2 regions of the Metabacillus sp. RB-C-LZQ-3-1 genome follow, and region 2 is predicted to be linked to the other one. Evidence: riboswitches for the same ligand, from Rfam matches in the RefSeq annotation. Region 2 holds a riboswitch; the other holds the start of a gene.
What was found. A riboswitch is a leader RNA that binds a small molecule or an ion and turns the genes downstream of it on or off. The one in region 2 is predicted to bind cyclic di-AMP.

Region 1 (11,403 bases), on a different contig from region 2:
GTATAGCGTTAATAGGTGCGGGTCAATATAGTCTTGATGCTCTCTTATTCTAATATACCTCAGTGTAGAGATACTTCAATTAAGAGTATATGAATGCGAATATATAAGTAGAGTGACTGGAAAAATATACAACAATAAAAGTTCAAATTAGTATGCGAATTTGTTAGGTATATTAAAATAAATCAAGTTAAATTTTTGAAAATTGGAGTGAAAATAAAGTGAGTAAAAAAACGATGGGGATTCATCATATTACAGCAATTGCTGGTCATCCGCAAGAAAATGTTGATTTCTATGCAGGTGTTTTAGGTCTACGTTTAGTAAAACAAACAGTTAATTTTGATGATCCAGGAACTTACCATCTTTATTTTGGTGATGAAGGTGGTAAACCGGGAACAATCATGACATTTTTCCCGTGGGCAGGAGCTGCAAAGGGAACCATTGGTGACGGTCAAGTTGGAGTTACGTCCTTTGTCATTCCTAAAGGGGCAATGGAATTTTGGAAAAAAAGACTAGAAAAATTCAATGTTTCTTATAACGAAATGGAAAGGTTTGGGGAACAATACTTGGAATTTGATGATCCTCATGGGCTTCATTTGGAGATTGTAGAACGAGAAAAGGGAGAATCCAATACATGGAACTTTGGAGGATTAACTTCAGAAGTTGCTATTAAGGGATTTGGCGGTGCGACTCTATTATCGACTGAGCCAGAAAAAACCGCCGAACTATTAGAGACGGTAATGGGGCTTGAGCTTATATCAAAAGAAGGGGACTTTATCCGTTTCCGTTCTTCAGCAGAAATAGGAAATATCATTGATTTAAAATTAACTCCGATTGGGCGTGGAAGAATGGGAGTTGGAACAGTCCACCATATTGCATGGCGTGCTATTGATGACCAAGACCAATTGGCTTGGCAAAAATATATTGCTGAAAACGGCTATGGGGTAACACCTGTACAGGACAGAAATTATTTTAATGCCATTTATTTTAGGGAACATGGAGAAATCCTATTTGAAATTGCAACGGATCCTCCCGGATTTGCACATGATGAATCTTCAGCGACAATGGGAGAAAAATTGATGTTACCAAAGCAGTATGAGCAATTTAGAGGGCAGATCGAACAAAGTTTATTACCATTTGAAGTAAGAGAGTTAGATTAATTTAATGTAAAGGAATGATTTCTTTGCTATCAATTGACCCTTCCAAAAATACCGAAAGAGAAAACTATAAATTTCTAATCGGAAGCATCATACCAAGACCGATTGCTTTTGTCACAACACTTTCAAAGGGGGCTGTTTTAAATGGTGCGCCTTTTAGCTACTTTAATATCGTATCATCAAATCCCCCGATGATTTCATTGTCAATTCAACGTTCAGAGGGAAGACAAAAGGATACAGCGAGAAACATTAACGATTTAAAGGAATTTGTTATTCACATAGTTGATGAGCAAAATGTTGGAGAAGTGAATGAAACAGCTGCCGGTCTTCCCCCTGATCAAAGTGAAATAGAGATAGGGAAATTAACTCCAGTTGAAAGTGAGAGAATTTCAGTACCAGGAGTAAAAGAAGCAAAAATTCGAATGGAATGTGTTCTTGAACAGTCATTAGAATTGGGAGGATTTGATACACCTGGATGTGATTTTATCATCGGAAAAGTTGTTCAATTCCATATTGACAATAATATTTATGAAAACGGAAGAATTGATCCAAAGGGCTTAGCTGCTGTGAGTCGATTAGCTGGTACGAATTATGCGAAAATAGGAGAGATATTTTCAATTGATCGACCAAAATAAGCTTTATCAAATAAAAGAATGGAGAAGATAAGTGTGCAAAAAACAACAGGAATCCATCATATCACAGCGATGGTGAACGATGCCCAGCGAAATATTGATTTTTATGCGGGTCTCCTTGGATTAAGACTTGTAAAAAAGACGATAAATTTTGATCGTCCGGAAGTGTATCATCTCTATTTTGGTAATGAAACAGGACAACCGGGTACTGTTATCACTTTTTTTCCATGGGCTAAACAGTTAAAGGGTCGAATTGGGACGGGGCAGGTAGGAGTCATTACCTTTATTATTCCTGGTGGATCCATTCATTTTTGGAAACAACGATTACAAAAATTCGGCGTTGACTTTAGTACTTCTGAGCGATTTGGTGAAAAGTTCATTCTATTTAATGACCCTGATGGACTCCAACTTGAACTTATCGAACGAAATGAAGGACCAATAAATCATTGGAACTTTGGTGCCATTCAAGCTGAGAATGCGATTAAGGGCTTTGGTGGAGCTACATTAATATCAGCTCAACCTAATAAAACTGCAGATGTTCTAGAAAATATTTTAGGACTTGAATGTATTGGTGATGAAGATGGGTTTCTTAGGTTTAAAGCTGAAGGGGATCTAGGAAATATGATTGATATTAAGTTAACTCCTTCGGTTCGTGGACTAATGGGAGCTGGAACTGTTCACCATATCGCATGGAGGGCAAAGGATGAACAAGAACTTCACAAATGGAGATCTCAGCTTCAGGAAAAAGAATATTATCCGACTGAAATTCGTGACAGAAACTATTTTAAAGCGGTGTATTTCCATGAACAAGGGGGGATACTTTTCGAAATAGCGACAGACCTACCGGGTTTTTCAGTTGATGAATCTGTTGACGAACTTGGAAAAAAACTTATGTTACCGCCTTGGCTAGAGTCAAAGCGGAAAGAGTTAGAAGGAACCTTACCTAGTGTGGGAGTACGTATTCTGGAGGGAGAAAAATAATGAAACATATTTTTAATGAAGGAAAAGATCTATCAAAACCAACATTATTATTGCTACATGGTACTGGTGGGAATGAATTGGATCTGTTGCCTCTTGCTGGGATGATTGATGATGAAGCATCAGTGTTAAGTGTCAGAGGGAATGTATTAGAAAATGGAATGCCGCGATTCTTTCGTAGATTAGCTGAAGGTGTGTTTGATGAAGTAGATCTTATTTTCCGTACAAAGGAATTAAATGAGTTTCTTGATAAAGCAGCAGAAAAGTATGGTTTTGATCGAAATAATATGACTGCAATTGGTTATTCAAATGGGGCGAATATTGCTGCAAGTTTATTATTTCATTATAAAAATGCATTAAAGGCTGCCATACTTCATCACCCAATGGTACCAAGAAGAGGAATTGAACTTCCTGATTTATCAGGAAAGTCTGTGTTCATTGCAGCTGGAACAAATGACCCAATTTGCTCACCAGGTGAATCGACTGAACTACAATCGTTATTCGAAAAGGCAAATGCAAATGTAGAACTTCATTGGGAAAATAAAGGTCATCAATTGACAGTGGAAGGAGTTGAAGCTGCTGCACAGTGGTATCGAAAGTTGTAATATTTCTGATTTATTTGGATTACTAATGATTGGCGCAACGCTAAAAATACAACTGTCTATAGACCTTTTAGGTAATAGCAAATGGCTGGATATGAATTAGAACTATAGGCTATGGCAGTTTACCCTGCAATCATTTGATCCTTAAGTCATCTAATTATTAGTAAAAATCATTGTGGAACAAAGACTATTTAAATAATGGATAATCTAAGGATTTTGTCATTAGTACTGGCGGGTGCTAATGACTGACTTCAAGAATGATTCTTTGTAATAAAAACCCAGTTTAGATATAAATTATAACTTAATTCCAAAAGGAACTCTTTAAAACGTACTTAATGTCCTAGTTATTCTATGTCGATTTTTAGGGCATTATGTTGAGGGATCGATTGGAAGGGGTGGTTTTATAGACTGAGGTTTAAGGAATGAAATATATTTAGGTGGTGTCTAGCTTTGGGAATTTTAAGTAGATTATTTGGAAATTCAACCAAAAAGGAGACGGAAAATATGTCAAATGTTAAATTAGCAGTTATTTATTACAGTTCATCTGGTACAAATTATCAATTAGCTCAATGGGCTGAGCAAGGGGCAAAAGAAGTGGGAGCTGAGGTGAAGATTCTAAAGGTTCCTGAAACAGCTCCACAAGCAGCAATCGAATCTAATCCGGCATGGAAGGCTCATGTTGAGGCAACAAAAGATGTACCAGAGGTAAAACTTGAAGATCTAGAGTGGGCAGATGCGATTATATTCAGTGTACCAACTCGATTTGGTAATATGCCATCACAAATGAAGCAATTTCTGGATACAACTGGTGGACTTTGGTTTAATGGAAAGCTTGTCAATAAGGTTGTAAGTGCAATGACCTCAGCACAAAATCCTCACGGAGGTCAAGAAGCTACTATTTTATCATTATATACAACAATGCATCATTGGGGTGCACTTGTTGCTTCCCCTGGTTACACTGATCCAGTTACATTTGGAGCTGGAGGAAACCCTTATGGGACAAGTGTGACAGTTGATCAAGATGGTAAAATGATCGAAGACGTACAAGCAGCGGTAAAACACCAAGCAAAACGTACTGTTACAGTAGCTGAATGGGTGAAAAAAGGAAACCAATAATAACCACAAAAAGGAGCTAATCAAATGGTTAGCTCCTTTTTGTAACGTTAGAAATCATTTTTTAAAGGAAGCTATCACTCCATTGAACCTCCATTATCCAATAATCACCTTTTCTGTAGGGTAATGATAATTCTCCTTAGTTTCAGGACCGCGAATTAAAAATAGAAATGAAAATATTCCTATCCGTCCAATAAACATAAGTGCCGTAATAACAATTTTTCCACCTGTACTTAACTCTGCAGTAATTCCCATTGATAAACCCGTCGTACCGAATGCTGAAGATACTTCAAACATTATTTCAATTAAAGAAAATGATGGTTCCAACCAAAGCAGTAAAATAACTGCTGACCAGCATATCATTAAAGATGTAGAAATAACAATAAATGACCTTCTAACATCTTCTTGATCAATTTCTCGATTAAATATTTTAATGGAATTTTTCCCTTTTGCATAAAAGAAAATACTTAATATCATAATTGCAAAGGTTGTTGTACGTATTCCCCCACCTACACTACTAGGGGAAGCACCGACAAACATTAAAAAACAGATAATGAGTAAGGTAGGTAATGTAAATTCACTTACGTCCATTGTGGCTAATCCGCCATTACGCGTTGTAATTGATTGAAAAGCAGAGTAGAACAATGTTTCATGCCATGCTTTATCTTTAAAAAAGTGATTCCATTCAAAGATCATAATCATAATTATTCCGAATGCAACTAAAGCAAAGAATGTAATAGATGTCAGTTTACTAAATAATGAAAATCGATAGGGAGTGTCACCTTTATAACCAAGAAATTCTTTTACTTCTATTAAAACCGGAAAACCAATAGCTCCAAGTATCAAAAGAACCATATTTATAAATTGTACGAAATAATCATTCGCAAATGGAATAAGAGAGGAGCCCGTAATGTCAAAACCTGCATTTGTGGTTGCACTAACAGATGCAAACAATCCTTGGTAATATGCCTCTTGCCAAGTAGGAAAATACTTTAAGAAATAAGTCCCTAAAATCAGCGCTCCTAAAATCTCGATAATAATGATTAATAATAAAATCTGCCTCATTAATTGTACAAGACCTGAAAGTGTCGATCTGTTTTGATCAGTCATGATCAATTGACGTTCTTTAAGCCCTATCTTCTTTCCGATTACAATCCATATAAATGTACCGAGTGTCATGATCCCGATTCCGCCAAATTGTAAAATGAAAATGAGAAAAAAAACACCAGTAGTACTAAACGTTTCATTTGTAGGTACAACAGTGAGTCCAGTAACGCTTATAGCACTTACACTCGTAAAAACTGCATCTACAAATGACCATTCGATATTTTCTTTGTGTGCAATAGGTAGACTCAATAAAATAGTCGAAACAATCACTGCAGAGATGTAAAATAAAACGATTAGTTGTACTGATGTTAGTTTTTGGGTGATCTTTTGCTCTTTAGACAAAAGTTTTTGATTTAACATGTCAAAACCTCAAATCTTATGTTATAGGAATTAATATTATAGCAAATTATATAAAAAATGGTTTTGTATATATACCCTATTTGATTATTTAATCCTGTTAGTAAATTGGCAAAGTAAAAATTTAAAAATTATGGTTGACGCAATAAAATTATAGGAGTATTTTTAGTGTAATCAATTATTATTTGAATATGACAACCTTTTTGCTGAATCATTATGAGCGGGGGAACCAATTTTGATAAACAAAGTTTATCTAGGGGTGAATCTTAGCATAGAAAGCTAAGTAGGGATACTCTCAATCCCGAATCCGACAGCTAACTCCGTAAGCATCTAACACGAGAGAAGGGTTAATATGATGAAAGTTGACCATTCTTAATAAAGGAGAATGGTCTTTTTTTGTCCTATCAAAATGTTTTACATGTTATAGAAGATAGGATAGGGATTGCCATTAGGACATGTTAATTTTATTTTTACGGAAGGGGCTTGAAAAGCATGAAAAAGCAATTTGCCGTTTTTGGTTTGGGGAGATTTGGGGGCAGTTTAGTAAAAGAATTCTCAGAATTAGGAGTAGAAGTTCTTGCAGTAGACATAGACCAAGATAAGGTGAATGCATATGCACAATATGCTACTCATACAGTTCAAGCAAATGCAATTGATGAATCTATTCTTAAACAAATTGGGGTAAGGAATATCGATCATGCATTTGTTTCTTTTGGTGATAATATTGAATCTAGTATCTTAACCTCTTTATTACTTAAGGAGATAGGTGTACCAAAAGTATGGGCAAAAGCTCAAAATGATTATCATCATAAAGTGTTAAGTAAAATCGGTGTAGATCGTGTAATCCACCCTGAACGAGATATGGCCAAGAGAATTGCACACCATATTGTGTCTGATAAAATCATTGATTATATCGAACTATCAGAGGAATATAGTATTGTGGAGATAGTAGCATCAGAAAAATTACATAATCAATCACTTATTGATTTAGATATACGAGCAAGATATGGTTGCAACATCGTTGGAATTCAAAGAGGGGAAAATATACTTATATCTCCTGCTGCGGATGAAAATATAAAAAAAAATGACATCTTAATTGTGATTGGACGAAATAATGATATTAACAGGTTTGAAAGAGAAGGTGTCTAAACATGAATTATAAGATAATTAAGCTTAATCCATCACAATTATTGATCTTAGTTTTCATCGTGTTTATAACCTTAGGAACTCTTCTACTTAAATTACCGTTTGCTACCACAACTTCAGTTACTTGGTTGGATGCATTATTTACAGCAACCTCAGCTATGACAGTAACTGGTCTTATCGTAGTTGATACAGCTCAGGCATATACAACGTTTGGAGAAATCGTGATTGTTTCATTAATTCAAATTGGTGGTTTAGGGATTATGTCCTTTGCCGTATTGATTTTTATGATGTTAGGGAAAAAAATAGGGTTAAAGGAAAGGTTATTAGTTCAACAAGCATTAAATCAAACCTCAGTCGGTGGTGTAATCAAATTAATTAAGAACTTATTTGTTTTTTCTTTATCGATTGAACTAGTTGCGATGCTATTTTTAGCAATAAAGTGGGTTCCTGAATATGGATGGAATCAAGGGCTGTATTATAGTTTCTTTCACTCCATTTCTGCATTTAATAACGCAGGTTTTGCTCTATGGCCTGATGGTTTAATGAAATATGTTGGTGACCCAATTATTAATATTTTTATTACACTTCTCTTTATCATCGGAGGATTAGGATTTACTGTTTTATCTGATTTATGGTACAAGAAGAAATTTCAAAAGCTTAGTCTCCATTCAAAAATGATGATCGTGGGGACATTTATCATCAATATTGTGGCGATGTTATTAATTTTTGTTTTAGAATATAGTAACCCGAAAACATTGGGAGGACTATCTTCATTAGCTGATAAAGTTTGGGCATCTTATTTTCAAGCTGTATCTCCGAGAACAGCTGGTTTTAACACATTAGATATAGCTGGTTTAGATGAAGCAACGATTTTTTTATTTTTACTCTTAATGTTTATTGGTGCAGGGAGTGCATCTACAGGTGGAGGAATTAAATTAACAACATTCATGGTGATTATTTTTGCTGTTCTCACCTTCTTAAAAGGGAAAAAAGACATCGTTATAAGGAATAGGTCTATTAATCTTGAGGTCGTTTTGCGATCACTTGCCATTTCGACAATCGGGCTTGTCTTTATTGTCACAGCTGTGTTTATTTTAAATATATCAGAAGAAGCTCCATTTTTGGAAATTTTATTTGAAGTAATCTCAGCATTTGGTACTGTAGGTCTATCGATGGGCTTGACAGGTTCTCTAACTTTTATCGGAAAAATTGTCATTATATTCATTATGTTTATTGGAAAGTTAGGACCGCTTACATTAGCATATTCCCTTGCACAACCTGAAAAAGCAAAGATCAAATACCCAACTGAGGATATTCTTACTGGTTGATAGTTTTTTATTAAAAAATTAATTTTAATCGGAGGTTTAGTTTAAAAGCGCATTAGAAATGAGAATGCGCTTTTTTGTATCTAATGCCCGTATACCATCAGAAGAAATGTTATTACAGATCCTCAAGAATTCCTCTTATTGATTAGGACATTATATAAATAGGAGGGATAGATGATGGGATTTCGGATTTTATTATTTTTATTAGTAAATTGTTTTCTTTTTTCAACAGTGGCAAGTGCTGAAGTACCACTTACTGCAACATTTATTCGTGATCACCAATTATGGATTAAAAAGGGAGATCAAGAAATACAAGCAACGAAGGGACGATATGTATTTTCTCCAAAATGGTCATATGACGGTCGTTTTATAGCTTATCTTAACGGAAATAAACATGGTGAAAAATCGAATTTGTTTATTTATGACACAAAAGAGAAAAAAAATTATCAGCCATATGTGATGGTCGAAACTTCAGATTTTAAATGGTCTCCGATAAAAAATCAATTAGCCTACACCTCAGGTGGTGTATTAAATGTTACGATGACTAAGAATGGTCGACCACAGGGCTTTGAAAATGTTTCTCTAGGTGTTAGCGGTTTTGAATGGTTTCCAAATGGAAAAGAATTTATCGTTTCCTCACAATCCAATTTACTCCCCACAGGATGGGGACCGATACAACTTTATAGAATTCCTGCCGATGCCAACCTTGATTCAGGTAAAATGAAACCGTTTTACACAATTCAAACACATATGCCTGAGTTATTTGCAATATATGCTGACTATTTTAAGTGGAGTTATGATGGGAAATGGTTTAGTTTTATAGCTGTCCCTACAGCATCCTTGTCCATGGATAGTAATACATTATGTGTCCTTTCACAACAAGGAAAATCATTTCAAACAGTTGGGACAATGCTAGGCTATCAAGACTGGGTAAAGTGGGCACCATCTGCCAATCAGTTAGCTTATATTTCTGGAGAAGGCAGATTTTTCGTCGAAAACAAAAACCTCACAATTAAGGAAATGCCGACTACTTCCCAACAAAAGGAATATACACCAGAAGGTTTTGTAGACCTTGATCTGGACTGGTTCTCTTCAGACAAGGTGATAGTCTCTCGTGCAAGGGAAAAAAAGGAGTGGGATGAAGGACCTGTTCCAATCATGTATACATCACTTTATATGATTAATTTAAAAACAAATGACCAAAAACAAATATCTAACCCAAAGAAGAATGAACTTGATGAAGATCCTCAAGTTGTTGGTTCATATCTTACCTGGTTTCGTAAAGCAGCAAAGGACAATCGAGGTAATGTATGGGTAAAAGACGGACTTGATGGCAAAGAACGTATATGGCTAAAGAGTGTTGATTCAGCTCCAGTGTTTTATGTACATTAGCAAAACAAAAAAGAGCGAAATAAGTACATTCACTCTTTCATAAAAAAAGACTCTCGGCAAATCCGAGCACTCCACAAAAATGTGGTATATACGTACATCCGGAAAAATGATGTGCCAACATGTAGATGCATGGTATACAGTGATCAGAAGGAAAATTTGACTCCTCCAGCAATCATATAAAATCACCCGGCTAAGATTTTTTTAAAATTTCAAGTGGCAGTTATTTGTTCTGCACTTTTTTGAAAACAACTTGATAATAACGATTAAAAAACGCACAGGACCCGAATTTTTAGTAATTTTATTACAAATCTCTTGTGATCACCTCATGTATTATGAGAATCTATTTAAAGTACTTTTGGGGTATCCTTCTAAAAAAGTTCTGATATTCGCGATATTCTTCAACAATAGATTCCATAATCTTATCTCCCCACTAGAATAGTTTGCAAGGTCGAAGGATCTTCTCTTTATTCAAATGATCATGTAACTATCCTCCATCGCTAAAAAAGGATACTTTGAGAATATCAATTGGAAATTTAAATCAATTCTCTACTTTACCAAAAATTTTATTATATGGTTTAGAGTATAAGAAACTAAGGCTTTCCCATAGAACTTGGCGACAAGCAAAGTTTGACTAATATTTTTCAAATGTAAATCAAAATACTATAATATTAATAACAAACCTGATGAAAAATAATTTGCTGTATTAAATACAGGTTTATATATTGACTATTATATACAGCATTAACAATTGGATTTGAAAGAACGTGCTGAAAACACCAGATGAATAATGATTTATAAGTTAAATAGAAGAATAGAATGTAAATTCAAAATCTTTTCTTATCCCGATAAGTAAAATACAGTTGGTATCATTTTAGTTTTTATAATGCTTAATAAGTTGGTTGCTTATCTTAATTAATTTTTATTTAATGTATGAAATATATGAATTCTGTATTTCTAAGCTGCGATTATTTGGGGATATTCATTAAGGTTTACAAATTGTACGTATAAGATGAGTTGGCAGAAAGCATATTTACTATAATATCAACAAGATGAGGTGATAACTTGGAGACTAAATACAACATAGTCAAACAAGCATTAAAGTCAAAAATTTTAGATGGGTCATTTCAACCTAATCAAAAAATAAGCTCTGAAAGCGAGTTAATGAAACAATTTGGAGTTAGTCGCCATACTGTGCGATTAGCAATAGGAGATCTAGTCAATAATGGGTGGCTATATAGAGAACAAGGGGCAGGGACATTTTGTGCAGATAGGTCAAAGATCGAGGGTGCTGCTGTTAACACTAAGAATATAGCCATAATTACTACTTATATATCCGATTATATATTTCCTTCAATTATAAGAGGGGCAGAATCATACTTAAGTGAAAAAGGATATAATGTTACCCTATTCAGTACAAACAATGATCATGAAAATGAAAAAAGAATTTTAGAAAAGATTTTAATACAACAATTTGATGGAGTTATTATTGAACCAACTAAGAGTGCTTTTGCAAACCCAAATATAAATTATTATTTAAATTTAGAACGTAAAAACATACCTTATATCATGCTAAATGCTTATTATGATGAACTTGAAC
Region 2 (11,403 bases):
AAAAGTTGTTATCTTAACCAACGAGGGAACAGAAGCACTATTATCAATGGGGGTAACTCCAGTTGGAGCTGTTCAATCTTGGTTAGGTGAGCCATGGTATGAACATATTTCAGACCAAATGGCTGATGTCCAAGTAGTAGGAACTGAGAGCGAAGTAAATATAGAGGCAATTGCTGCACTAAAGCCCGACTTAATTATTGGAAATAAAATGCGTCAAGAACAAGTCTATGAAAAATTAAGCGCCATTGCTCCTACTGTCTTTGCTGAGACATTAAGAGGCGACTGGCAAGAAAACTTTAAGTTATATGCAAAAGCATTAAACCGTGAAGAAGAAGGCAAAAAGGTGATTGATGATTTTGAATCACGAATTACAACTTTGAAGGAATCACTTGGCGATAAATTAAATCAAGAAGTTTCGGTTGTACGCTTTATGGCAGGCAAGACAAGAGTTTATTATACTGATACATTTTCTGGCGTGATCTTTGATAAGCTTGGACTTAAGCATTCAAGTTCGGTACAAGAGCTATTTAAGGATAATCCAGATGATCTGTTTGTTCGTGAAGTTGGAAAAGAAATTATTCCACAATTAGATGCTGATATTTTATTCTACTTCACTTACGCACCACCTGGTGATACAGAAGCAACAAAAACAGAAGAAGATTGGATAAATGATTCACTTTGGAAGAACTTGGAAGTTGTTAAAGCTGAGAAAGCATATAAAGTAGACGATGCAATCTGGAATACAGCTGGTGGCGTCATTGCTGCTAACTTATTATTAGATGATATCGAAAAAATCATGACTGAAGAATAACAAAAGCGTAAGGGGCTTGGCGCTGGCAGTCTAAAACCGCGACGTCCTGTCGCAAAGACTGCACTTGCACATCCTGTGCTTCGGAGCTGGATGTCGAAGCGGTTATCTACAGTTCATGCAATTAAAAATTCTTAAGAATAAACAGAACGCGCGGCTGACAATGTTAGCTGCGTTTTTATTTTTCTTTTCCTTATATCCTTTAATATTGTTAATTCTATATAAAAAAGGGAAAAATAACAGTAAATCAGCCATTATATAGGAGATGAGGTAATTGCTTCAGGCAGCATTTTGGGGCGCTCTTGCTGGATCACCTATCTTTTTTGGTGCTTTACTAGGTATTTTCACAAATCTCCCTAAAAAAATCACAGGGCTTATTATGTCATTTGGAACCGGTGTTTTAATTGGCGCTGCTTCGTTTGAATTACTAACAGAAGCAGTAGATGAAGGAGGATTATTCGCAACCTCAATTGGATTTCTATCGGGTGCATTAGTGTTTACTCTCTCTGAATCGATTATTTCCAAAAAAGGCGGGAGTGAACGGAAGCGGTCGAAAAAAAGTTCGGAAAATCATTCAGGCCTTTCAATCTTTATTGGAACAATTATTGATGCTGTTCCAGAGTCAATTATTATTGGCGTAAGTTTACTGGAACAAGGAACGGTAAGCTACTTAATGGTTATTGCTGTATTGATCAGTAACTTTCCTGAGGGACTTTCAAGTACTGTTGGATTAAAACATGACGGGTATAAACGAAAAACGATATTACTCATGTGGTTTATCGTTGTTATCCTGTCATCTATTAGTTCTTTATTAGGCTATGCACTTCTTCAACATGCACCCTCACATCTCGTTTCAATCATTTCTGCTTTTGCAGCAGGCGGCATTTTCGCTATGGTATCCTCGACGATGATGCCCGAAGCTTTTGAAGAAGGCGGTGCAGTTGTAGGTTTCATTGCTTCGTTAGGTCTTTTAGCTTCATTGTTTTTAGCCCACATATAATGGGACAGTTCATATTTTGAAAACTGTCCCTTTTATCTAATCCTTACATCCCTGACTCTTCAAAATCAATGATATCTTTATTTTTTCCAATTATAAGCAAAACATCACCTACTGTAATTGTTTCGTTCCCAGACGGTGATACACAGATCTCTTCCCCTCTTTGAATACCTACGATATTACATCCATATTTTGAGGGAATATCCAAGTCGTAAATTGTTTTATTACATAACTTCTTTGTCGCAACCACTTCTACAAGACTGTACTCCCTTGATAGCTCAATATAATCAATCATCTTTTCTGAAATAATATGATGGGCAATGCGCTTTGCCATATCTCGCTCAGGATGAATCACTCGGTTCACACCGATTTTGTCTAAGACTTTTTGATGGTAGTCATTTTGTGCTTTAGCCCATACTTGTGGAATACCTAATTCTTTTAAAATGAGGGATGTTAAGATGCTAGCTTCAATATCATCTCCAAATGATACGAATGCATGATCAACATTTCGTACTCCCAGCTGTTTTAAAATCGCTTCATCAATAGCATTTGCTCTGACTGCATGTGTAGCATAAGCAGCATACTGTTGGACTTTTTCCTCACTTTTATCGATCGCAAGAACTTCAATTCCGAGCTCATGGAACTCCTTTACAAGACTTCCTCCAAAACGACCTAAGCCAAATACAGCAAATTGCTTCTTCACAAAAATTCCTTCTTTCAATCCAAAATGTAGGTAGATGACAACTGTTTTCTGAACATCTTTAACTAAATTAGAAAAACTAAATTCAAAATCCATTGTTTTTCTCATTAATCAACCATAATCTGAACGTAAAAAAAGACACAAAGGTAGTGAACCCCTGTGACTTTTAGTAAGCACATGTTCATCCCTTTAACGCTTGCGAGGTTAGCTGTCGGGTTCGGGCAAAAGAGAGTAGCCCTGCAAACATCTTGATGTTTGATTCACCCCAAGTCATGTTAAGACATTTCATGGGTCCCCCGCTCCTATTTATAGGATTAAGCGATCTTTGATCATCTATTCTTTTTTTCGTATATAAGCGTCTCATTTTATTAAAAATGAATAATAAAATATTTCCGAATGTAATCTTACTCCCCTTACCAATCAATCGTAAAGCATGAAAAAATTCATTTTTGGTTTAAAAAAGGGCAAAATCTATAATCAAACCGTTTACAACGAATATTTCCTTAACCAAGCTTCTTATTTCAACCTTTATCAAGGCTCTGTAAATTAGGTCTGATATTTGCTAATCAATATAATATGAAAAAACAAAAAAGACACAGTCAACTTTGGCTGTGTCCATTGAGTTTATTAATTACTTTTTTTATTTGAAGGCTCTTCATCTTCCATGAGGCCTTTTGTTGCATTTTTGAATTCTCTAAGTGTCTTTCCAGCAGCTTTTCCAAGTTCAGGTAATTTCTTTGGCCCAAATACTAATAAAGCGACAAACATAATGAGTAAGATTTCTCCAAATCCAAGATTCATGTTTACACACTTCTTTCTAAAAGAGTGATAGACTACTTATAAATTATAAATGAATCTTAAAAAAGAAGCAAAATAAGGTGTTAATTTTTTCTTACTTGCAGATAAAAAAGTAATGAAACACAAAGACCCATGATTATAGCTAGTGGAACGATGAATGTTAAATGGTGATCCTTATTCTTCGCTTCTATCGCATCATTATTTGTTACAATCTCACTTTTCATTTGTTCATCTTTCTCTTTATTTTCAACTTGCTCAAGCGCTACTTCTGTAATAATCCTGTCATCCTCACCCTTAATAACCAGCTCCCCAGTTGGACTTATCACTTTTTCAGTACTTTCTCCATGTCGTTTTGTGAAAGGAGTATCTTCCTTGACTAAAAAAGTATGATCAGAAGGATCTGTAAATTTTTCGTTTTTTAGTATCTGATCTGTTTCAAAATGGTCAAAGCCATAGTCTAATAAGGCTATCGTATCATCATAGGATTGTTGACTGTACATTGTATTTAGCGTCACAGCAATCAAACTTAAGTTTTCCCGCTCAGCAGTTGTTACAAGAGTAAACCCTGCCTCTTGAACGAATCCGTTTTTTCCACCTGTAATTCCTTCATATTCCTTGTCACGCACCATTTCATGATGATTAATAATGGTTGTATCCCAGCTCTCTCCATCCCATTTCAACTCGCTGGTTTGAAAGATGTCTCTAAACGTTTGATTTTGTAAAGCATACTGCGTAATTTTGGCCATGTCCTCTGCTGTTGTCAAATGATCTGGTTCATGAAGCCCATGAGGGTTCGTAAAATGAGTATTTTCTACCCCCACTTCTTGCTGCAAAAATTCATTAAATTCTTTTGTAAATTGATCAACTGAACCACTAAGATGTTCAGCAATCGCAACTCCTGCATCATTTCCTGAATTAATAACTAAACCTTGAATTAACTTTTTTAATGGAACCTGCTCACCTATTTCTAAGTAAACCCGGGTTCCTTCTACATTTCTTGCGTTTTCACTGACAGTCACAAGATCATTTATATTCCCTTTTTCAATTGCAAAAATAGCTGTTGCAATTTTCGTTATACTTGCTGGCGGGAGCTTTTCTTTACTATTTTTTTCATAAAGAATTTGTCCTGAGTCTGCATCAACCAAAACAGCAGCTTGGCTAAAAAGTTGTAAATCTTTATTTTCCATGTGATCTGGGGCCTCAGCCTTCATCTGTTCCGGCAATATAAATGAGCATATGACGAAAGCAATCAGAACATACTTAAGGTAGAATTTTTTCATGATGCTGCTCCTATACTTATTGTTCTTATCTTTCCTAAACTAGGATAACAAGCGATTCCTCCAAAAATCAATGTCAGTATTTTGAAACAAATCCTACTTATCTACTATTAATGAATTGACTCTTTGAAAAGGAGGATTTATACTTTAGACTGACGAACGTAAGGAAGGTTGATAACATGTCTGCAACGAACATTAAGCATGCTGGATTAATCCAATTTGCGCAAAATGGCTATGATGGCACATCTCTCGCTTCCATTGCCAATGATGTTGGAATTAAAAAACAATCGATCTATGCACATTTCGCGAATAAAGACGAACTATATTTAACAATCTTGGAAGATGTGATCAACAATGAAAGACGATATATACAAGACTATTTATCTAGTCATTCAACAATTTCTTTACATGATAAGCTCTATCAATTTTTAACGAATTATGGCAATCGATACGAGACACATGCATCCATGAAGTTTTTGTTGCGAAATGGCTTTCTCCCACCCTCCCATTTGCATGAACACATGATGAAAAAGGTGTATCAATTTTACGATGAAATCGAGCTTCTCTTTCTTCAGTATCTTGAGAAGCATCAAACTGTTTTTACATCAGCAGTTGATGAAGTGGTCATCTCCTTTATCGGTCTTATTGATTCGATTCAAATTGAGCTGCTCTATAGTGGAACAGATCGATTCCAAAGGAGGCTTAATGCAAGTTGGAAAATTTTTTGGAGAGGCATTTCGGTTCAAGAGGAGGAAATAAATAAAAATGAATAAGTATTGGTTTCTTGTTTATATATCAACATTTTTTGAAGTTAGTTGGGTAACAGGGTTGAAGCATGCATCAACTGCTCTAGAGTGGATTGGCACAGCAGTTTGTATTTTCGTTAGTTTTTATTTATTAATAACTGCAACGAAAAAACTTCCGATCAGTACAGTTTATGCTGTTTTTACAGGATTGGGGGCAGCCGGTACGGTCATTACAGAGCTCGTCTTTTTTTCGCATGAGGTAAACTGGTTAAAGCTCTTCTTATGCACGGTCCTTATTATTGGTGTTGTTGGTCTGAAAACGGTCACGTCTGAACATGGCCAGCCTGTGAAAGGAGAGAAGTAAGATGGATTGGTTATTTCTTATTTTAGCTGGTCTCTGTGAAGTAGCTGGTGTTGCGGCAATTGCACGTTTTAATGAGAAAAAGAGCCTTATGAATGGACTATTTCTTCTGTTAGGGTTTGGCACAAGCTTTTTATTGTTAACTTTAGCATTAGAAACTATTTCAATGGGTACCGCCTATGCTGTCTGGACAGGAATCGGAACAGTTGGCAGTACACTCTTTGGCATACTCTTTTTAAAGGAACCTGCCGGATGGAAACGCGTATTGTTTATTGCTATGATTATATCCGCAACAGTTGGATTGAAATTTTTGCCGTCGTAAATTAGTTAAGGAGACTTCTTATGCTAGCATCATTAAAATATTCCTTTTACGTTTTTTTAGGAGCCTGCAGCTATGGTATTCTATCGGTTATTGTCAAGCTCGCCTACCAACAAGGCTTCACAGTTTCTGAAGTAATAGGAAGCCAGTATTTGTTTGGATTTATCTTTGTCTTAATTCCGTTTCTATTTATGAAAAAAGTATTTTCCTTAAAGGATGTAGCTTTCTTATGTATTGCTGGAATAACAACAAGCTTAACAGGTTTGTTATACGGAAAGTCACTTGAAACGATTCCAGCCTCTCTTGCTGTTATTCTTTTATTCCAATTTACTTGGATAGGCATATTAATTGAAGCCATTGCGAATCGAAGATTACCATCAATATCTAAGTTAATTTCTATTCTGGTGTTATTTCTAGGAACCTTGCTTGCTGGAGGAGTATTTTCTGGACCAATAGAAGGATATACACTAAGTGGCCTAATATATGGATTATTAGCAGCATTTTCTTTCGCTTTATTTATATTTGTCAGCGGCAGAATTGCGACCCAGCTGCATTCTCTAACAAGAAGTTTTTTTATGTCACTCGGTGCACTTATCTTCCTATTCATTATTATATCACCTGAATTTATTGTTAACGGAGCGCTTGGAGAAGGCTTATGGAAGTATGGTAGTTTATTAGGGTTCTTTGGAGTATTATTACCTGTTCTATTGTTTTCTATCGGAACTCCTAAGATCGGTGAAGGACTTGCAACCATTTTAGGAGCAGCTGAATTGCCAACGGCTATCATTGCTTCGGTACTTATCCTCCATGAAGCTGTGACATGGGTTCAAGTCATGGGGATAATGGTGATAATCATAGGGATCGCTATACCGCAAATTAATACTCAATCAAAAAAGCAACCATTAATAGAGTAGGAAGACAATATGGTATTCACTGTCTTCCCGCTCTTTTATATTCTAGGTTTTGTCGGATCACAAGATGGCATTTTAGTTTGAGCTGACTCCGCCAATTTCATTAGGTAATAACACTCTTCTCTCATCATATGATCTGCCATCAAAGGTGAAAAGGTACTAAGCATTTCCTTGTTTAACTCCATTTCTTCAACTTCAGCTAAAAATCCTCTGAATAACTCAATTTCGAGTTGTACTTCTTTATTCATTCTTGTTAACGCTGGGAAAGAATCAATATTTGCTCGTAAATATCCCGATAACTCAACCGCTTTTAAGTAAAATTCCTCAAAGTCTTTAACATATTCATCACTTTTTCGTTTGAGCTTTTTTTCTGTGGCATCTAATTCGTCAGAAACAGCCCCTGCATGACCAGCTGCATCTAATAGCCACAATAGATGGTGATGTAGCTCATGAAATATCGGCGGGGCTTCCTTTCTTTTTAAATAAGAAAGAACGTGTAAATATTCCTCAAGCTCATTGACCATATGATTAATAAAAGTAGGGGAGAGATGAATTTTGATTTCTCCCGCTATATGTCTTCTAATGATTGAGAGCTTGAACTCTCGAAACTCCTTCACATATTCCTCTGATTCTAATGTTAAGGATGTTAAATTTGATTGTTCTCTTGCTTTTTTTAATAAGGTATCAAATATATCTCTATAATCCTTGGCTTTTTCAATATCTTTTTTTTCCATGACTGCTAATGATTCTAAAATAAACCTTGCATGATCTCCAAGTACCTGCAACCAGAATTGATGCTCAAAAGCAGCAGCTTCCTCAAAAGTTTTCATCTTTTTTTGACCTCCTCATACACTCTTCATTAATGTGTATGTTTATAGAACTCGTTTTAGTAAAAGAAGAGTGGTTATTCAGTAATAGGACAATACACGAAAGAATATATATATTCTTGTTCAACCACTAACAAACGAGGAGGGTTTCTTCATGTTTTTTCACATCAAGGAACTTCAATACAATGCGAAACCCGAACGTCCAGACGCTGTATACGCAAAAAAGCTTCAGGAAATTTTAGGTGGTCAATTCGGCGAAATATCTGTTGCCTTGCAATACTTATTTCAAGGATGGGCAACAAGATGTCCAGGAAAGTATAAAGACATGTTATTAGATATAGGAACTGAGGAACTTGCTCATATCGAAATGCTAGCAACCATGATTGGAAGATTACTTGATAACGCACCCTTAAAAGAACAGGAGGAGGCTGCGAAAAACCCTGTAATTGAAGCTGTACTAGGCGGTATGAATCCGCAGCATGCAATTGTATCTGGATTAGGAGCAATGCCAGCGGATAGTGTAGGTAATCGCTGGACAGCAGATTATATTATTGCTAGTGGTAATTTGTTGGCAGATTTTCGAGCAAATCTTAATGCAGAGTCACAAGGCCGTTTACAAGCTGTTCGTTTATATGAAGCAACGGATGACCGCGGAGTCAAAGATATGCTGTCATTTTTAATTGCGAGAGATCGGATGCATCAAAATCAATGGATAGCAGCTATTGCAGAGCTAGAAGCCAAGGAAGGAAGAACGGTACCAAATACATTCCCAATACAGTTGGAAGCACAGGCGTTCTCATATAAATTTATGAATCTATCAAGAGGTGAAGAAAGTGCACAAGGCCGTTGGGCCAGTGGACCAAGTATGGATGGTCAAGGTGTTTTTGAATACGTACAACACCCGCAACCGCACGCTCCAAAACCAGTCTTGCGCCCAGCACCGCCTGTGTACCATAATACACCGCCTAGTAGTTGTTAAGAACAAAAGCGCAAAACGCCCGTTTATCGGTAATAATCATAAGGCGCTTGCGCTTTTGTTACATCATCGAGTTTAATGGTAGATATGTTTTTCCCAATACACGTATTGTTCGTCCTGCTCTACTTTATTCATAAATAGCTTTTCTAATACACGAATGGAAGCGTGATTCGTTTTTAAGCATTCCGCAATGATTTTATTTACTTGACCTGTTTGAAAAGCCCAGTCAAATAATGCTTGAACTGCCTCAGTCGCATATCCTTTGTTTTGTGCATCAGGATAGATACCATATCCAACTTCTACAACACCATGATCTGGTTTTCCTTTAAAACCTATATCACCAATTAATTGCTGATTCTTTTGTGAGAATACAAGCCACACTCCCCATCCAAGAAGATCTTTATCCATTTCTAGTTCTTCTAAATAGTGTTGGATATGAGGCTTTACTTCTTTGTCATCTTCCAGCAAATTATCTACACAAGGTTTGATGATTAATCGTTTCGTTCTAATCTCCATATTTTTCCCCACTCTCTCATATTCAGTCCTCAGGTTCTGAAATTGGGAGTTGAATTGAAATTGTTGTACCACTAGTATCGCTCTCAATGCTGACATCTCCATTATGATGTTTCACAATTTCAAAACTGACCATAACTCCTAATCCTGTACCATTTTCTTTTGTTGTAAAAAAGGGTTCACCTATCCTTTTTAGGATTTCCTTTGGAATGCCTGGTCCTTCATCTTGAATCTTTATCACAACAGAAGAATCATCAAATTGAGCAACACTTAACGTAATGGAACCTCCATTCTTCATTGCCTCTATTGCATTTTTTATGAAATTAATAAAAACCTGCTTTAATTTATTTTCATCACACAAAACAAATAAAGGCTTATGAAGAAGTTTAGTCGAAATATGAACATTATGTAAAATTGCTTGTGATTTCGTGAGGGCTACAACATGCTGTAAAATTCCTTGAATATCCTTATGGCGATAACGTTCTAATTGCGGCTTTGCTAATGCTAATAATTCACTCAAAATAATTTCCATTCGATTAATTTCAGCAGAGATAACAGTGAAAAATTCTTGTTTATAGTTTTTCCCACTGTCCATCAACTGTAAGAAGCCTTTTATCGCAGTAATAGGATTGCGTATTTCATGAGCGATTCCAGCTGCTAATTGACCAGCAACGGCTAATTTTTCTGAGTTAATCATCATTTCATGGGCTAGCTTTCTTTCTGAAATATCTCTAATAATCAAATAAACTGCCTGATTTTCTTGAAAAATGGTAGGAATCGCTTTAACTCCAACATCCAATTCTTCTCCGTTTAAACGAAGCATCTTTTCCTCAAGCAGATCTGATGCTATTCCCTGCTCAGCCATGCTTAAATTATGGCTAAGCATACTTGAGTAACCTTGAAAAAATCGACTCACTTCTTTTCCTAAAACATCTTCAACATCATTTCCACCTAGCAACTGGGAAGCTTTTTTGTTCGCAAAAACAACCCGTTGCTCCTGACTAATGATCACTCCATCAGGAGAATGTTCTATCAGACTGCGATGAAGACGTTCACTTTCCTTTAGCTTCTTTCTTTGTTCGTTAAAATCAGTTATATCCTTTGCAATGCCATAAACACCGATAATCTCATTATCAATAATAATGGGAGAATTCGTTACTTCTAAATCCACTCTGTTGTTATTTTTCGTTATTATTGTACATTCGTATTGTTGGATTGCTCCGTTTAATGCGTGATGAAACTTTGTATGTACATCTGCAAGATGATTCTCTACTACTATATCCTTATAAAAGAAACGGGTTAATTCATCCTGTCTATATCCCGATATCTTTTCACAAGCACGGTTTACCTTTACAAACTTGCCTTCAAGATCCAATGCATAGTAAGCTTCTTGCTTGGATTCTTCAAAAAGCGGTTTAATAAACGGGCTTTCTTTTATAAAGATTTCCAGCTTTTCTTTCTTTCGCTCTATTTGTATGCTATTCATGGTGTTCCCCTTCCTAGTTTTCAAAAGAATATGTATGCTTTATGAACTAGTACCCATTTTTTTATTTTACACTATCTAGTTTTCAAACTCTTCCCTTTTTTACAAATGTTTCTTTCATTAACAATAAGCATAAGCGACTTGATCTGCCTCTTGCAAATAAGTAGCAAATGAATAAATGACGTTTTGGCTTCAATTCATTTGCTGCTAAACCCCTAAAGACAGTTAATCAAAGAGTTTTATATTTCCTATGCATAAAGAAAAAGCAAAAAGCTGACAATCTGTCAATGATCTGAAGGGGGGAGATCATTGCATCATGTCAGCTTCATTATCTATATAAAGAGTAATGGCTTTTCCTATTGCTAGATGTAAGTACTATGCGTTTGTTGCATCACGATTTGTCAGTTTAATTTTGACCGTTACTTTTTCACCTGCACGGTAAAGTGTTACGTCTACTTCTTCACCTATCTCTGTTTCTGTATAAAGAAACTTCCTTAGGTCACTCGCATTCGTAATCGCTTGATCGTTCATTGAAACAATCACATCTTGTTGCTTTATGCCTGCCTCATCAGCCGGGGAATTTGGTGAGACATTTCCAACGATTACACCTTTAGTTATATCCTTAGGCAGTTTCATTTGTTCCTGCAAGTAATACTGAGGAATTTCACTCATCTCTACTAAACCTAC

Region 1: linked by a shared signal. The riboswitch ahead of AC4GZ8_RS24460 (potassium channel family protein) and the one ahead of AC4GZ8_RS24710 (potassium channel family protein) in region 2 are both predicted to bind cyclic di-AMP.

What each region holds. Positions count from the first base shown of each region.
Region 1 covers NZ_JBZFLI010000028.1:11,260-22,662, reverse strand. Annotated here, with positions in the region: gene AC4GZ8_RS24495 (DoxX family protein) at 1-53, shown strand, start outside; gene AC4GZ8_RS24490 (ring-cleaving dioxygenase) at 219-1,157, shown strand; gene AC4GZ8_RS24485 (flavin reductase family protein) at 1,181-1,789, shown strand; gene AC4GZ8_RS24480 (ring-cleaving dioxygenase) at 1,823-2,767, shown strand; gene AC4GZ8_RS24475 (alpha/beta hydrolase) at 2,767-3,369, shown strand; gene wrbA (NAD(P)H:quinone oxidoreductase) at 3,871-4,482, shown strand; gene AC4GZ8_RS24465 (TrkH family potassium uptake protein) at 4,576-5,946, opposite strand; cyclic di-AMP (ydaO/yuaA leader) riboswitch at 6,138-6,287, shown strand; gene AC4GZ8_RS24460 (potassium channel family protein) at 6,436-7,092, shown strand; gene AC4GZ8_RS24455 (TrkH family potassium uptake protein) at 7,095-8,417, shown strand; gene AC4GZ8_RS24450 (translocation protein TolB) at 8,592-9,806, shown strand; gene AC4GZ8_RS24445 (GntR family transcriptional regulator) at 10,869-11,403, shown strand, end outside.
Region 2 covers NZ_JBZFLI010000029.1:19,501-30,903, forward strand. Annotated here, with positions in the region: gene AC4GZ8_RS24700 (ABC transporter substrate-binding protein) at 1-811, shown strand, start outside; gene AC4GZ8_RS24705 (ZIP family metal transporter) at 1,083-1,808, shown strand; gene AC4GZ8_RS24710 (potassium channel family protein) at 1,852-2,508, opposite strand; cyclic di-AMP (ydaO/yuaA leader) riboswitch at 2,684-2,836, opposite strand; gene AC4GZ8_RS24715 (twin-arginine translocase TatA/TatE family subunit) at 3,133-3,306, opposite strand; gene AC4GZ8_RS24720 (D-alanyl-D-alanine carboxypeptidase family protein) at 3,387-4,583, opposite strand; gene AC4GZ8_RS24725 (TetR/AcrR family transcriptional regulator) at 4,760-5,353, shown strand; gene AC4GZ8_RS24730 (DMT family transporter) at 5,346-5,690, shown strand; gene AC4GZ8_RS24735 (DMT family transporter) at 5,692-6,009, shown strand; gene AC4GZ8_RS24740 (EamA family transporter) at 6,030-6,920, shown strand; gene AC4GZ8_RS24745 (DUF2935 domain-containing protein) at 6,956-7,747, opposite strand; gene AC4GZ8_RS24750 (manganese catalase) at 7,899-8,723, shown strand; gene AC4GZ8_RS24755 (GNAT family N-acetyltransferase) at 8,796-9,236, opposite strand; gene AC4GZ8_RS24760 (PAS domain S-box protein) at 9,259-10,719, opposite strand; gene AC4GZ8_RS24765 (S1C family serine protease) at 11,092-11,403, opposite strand, start outside.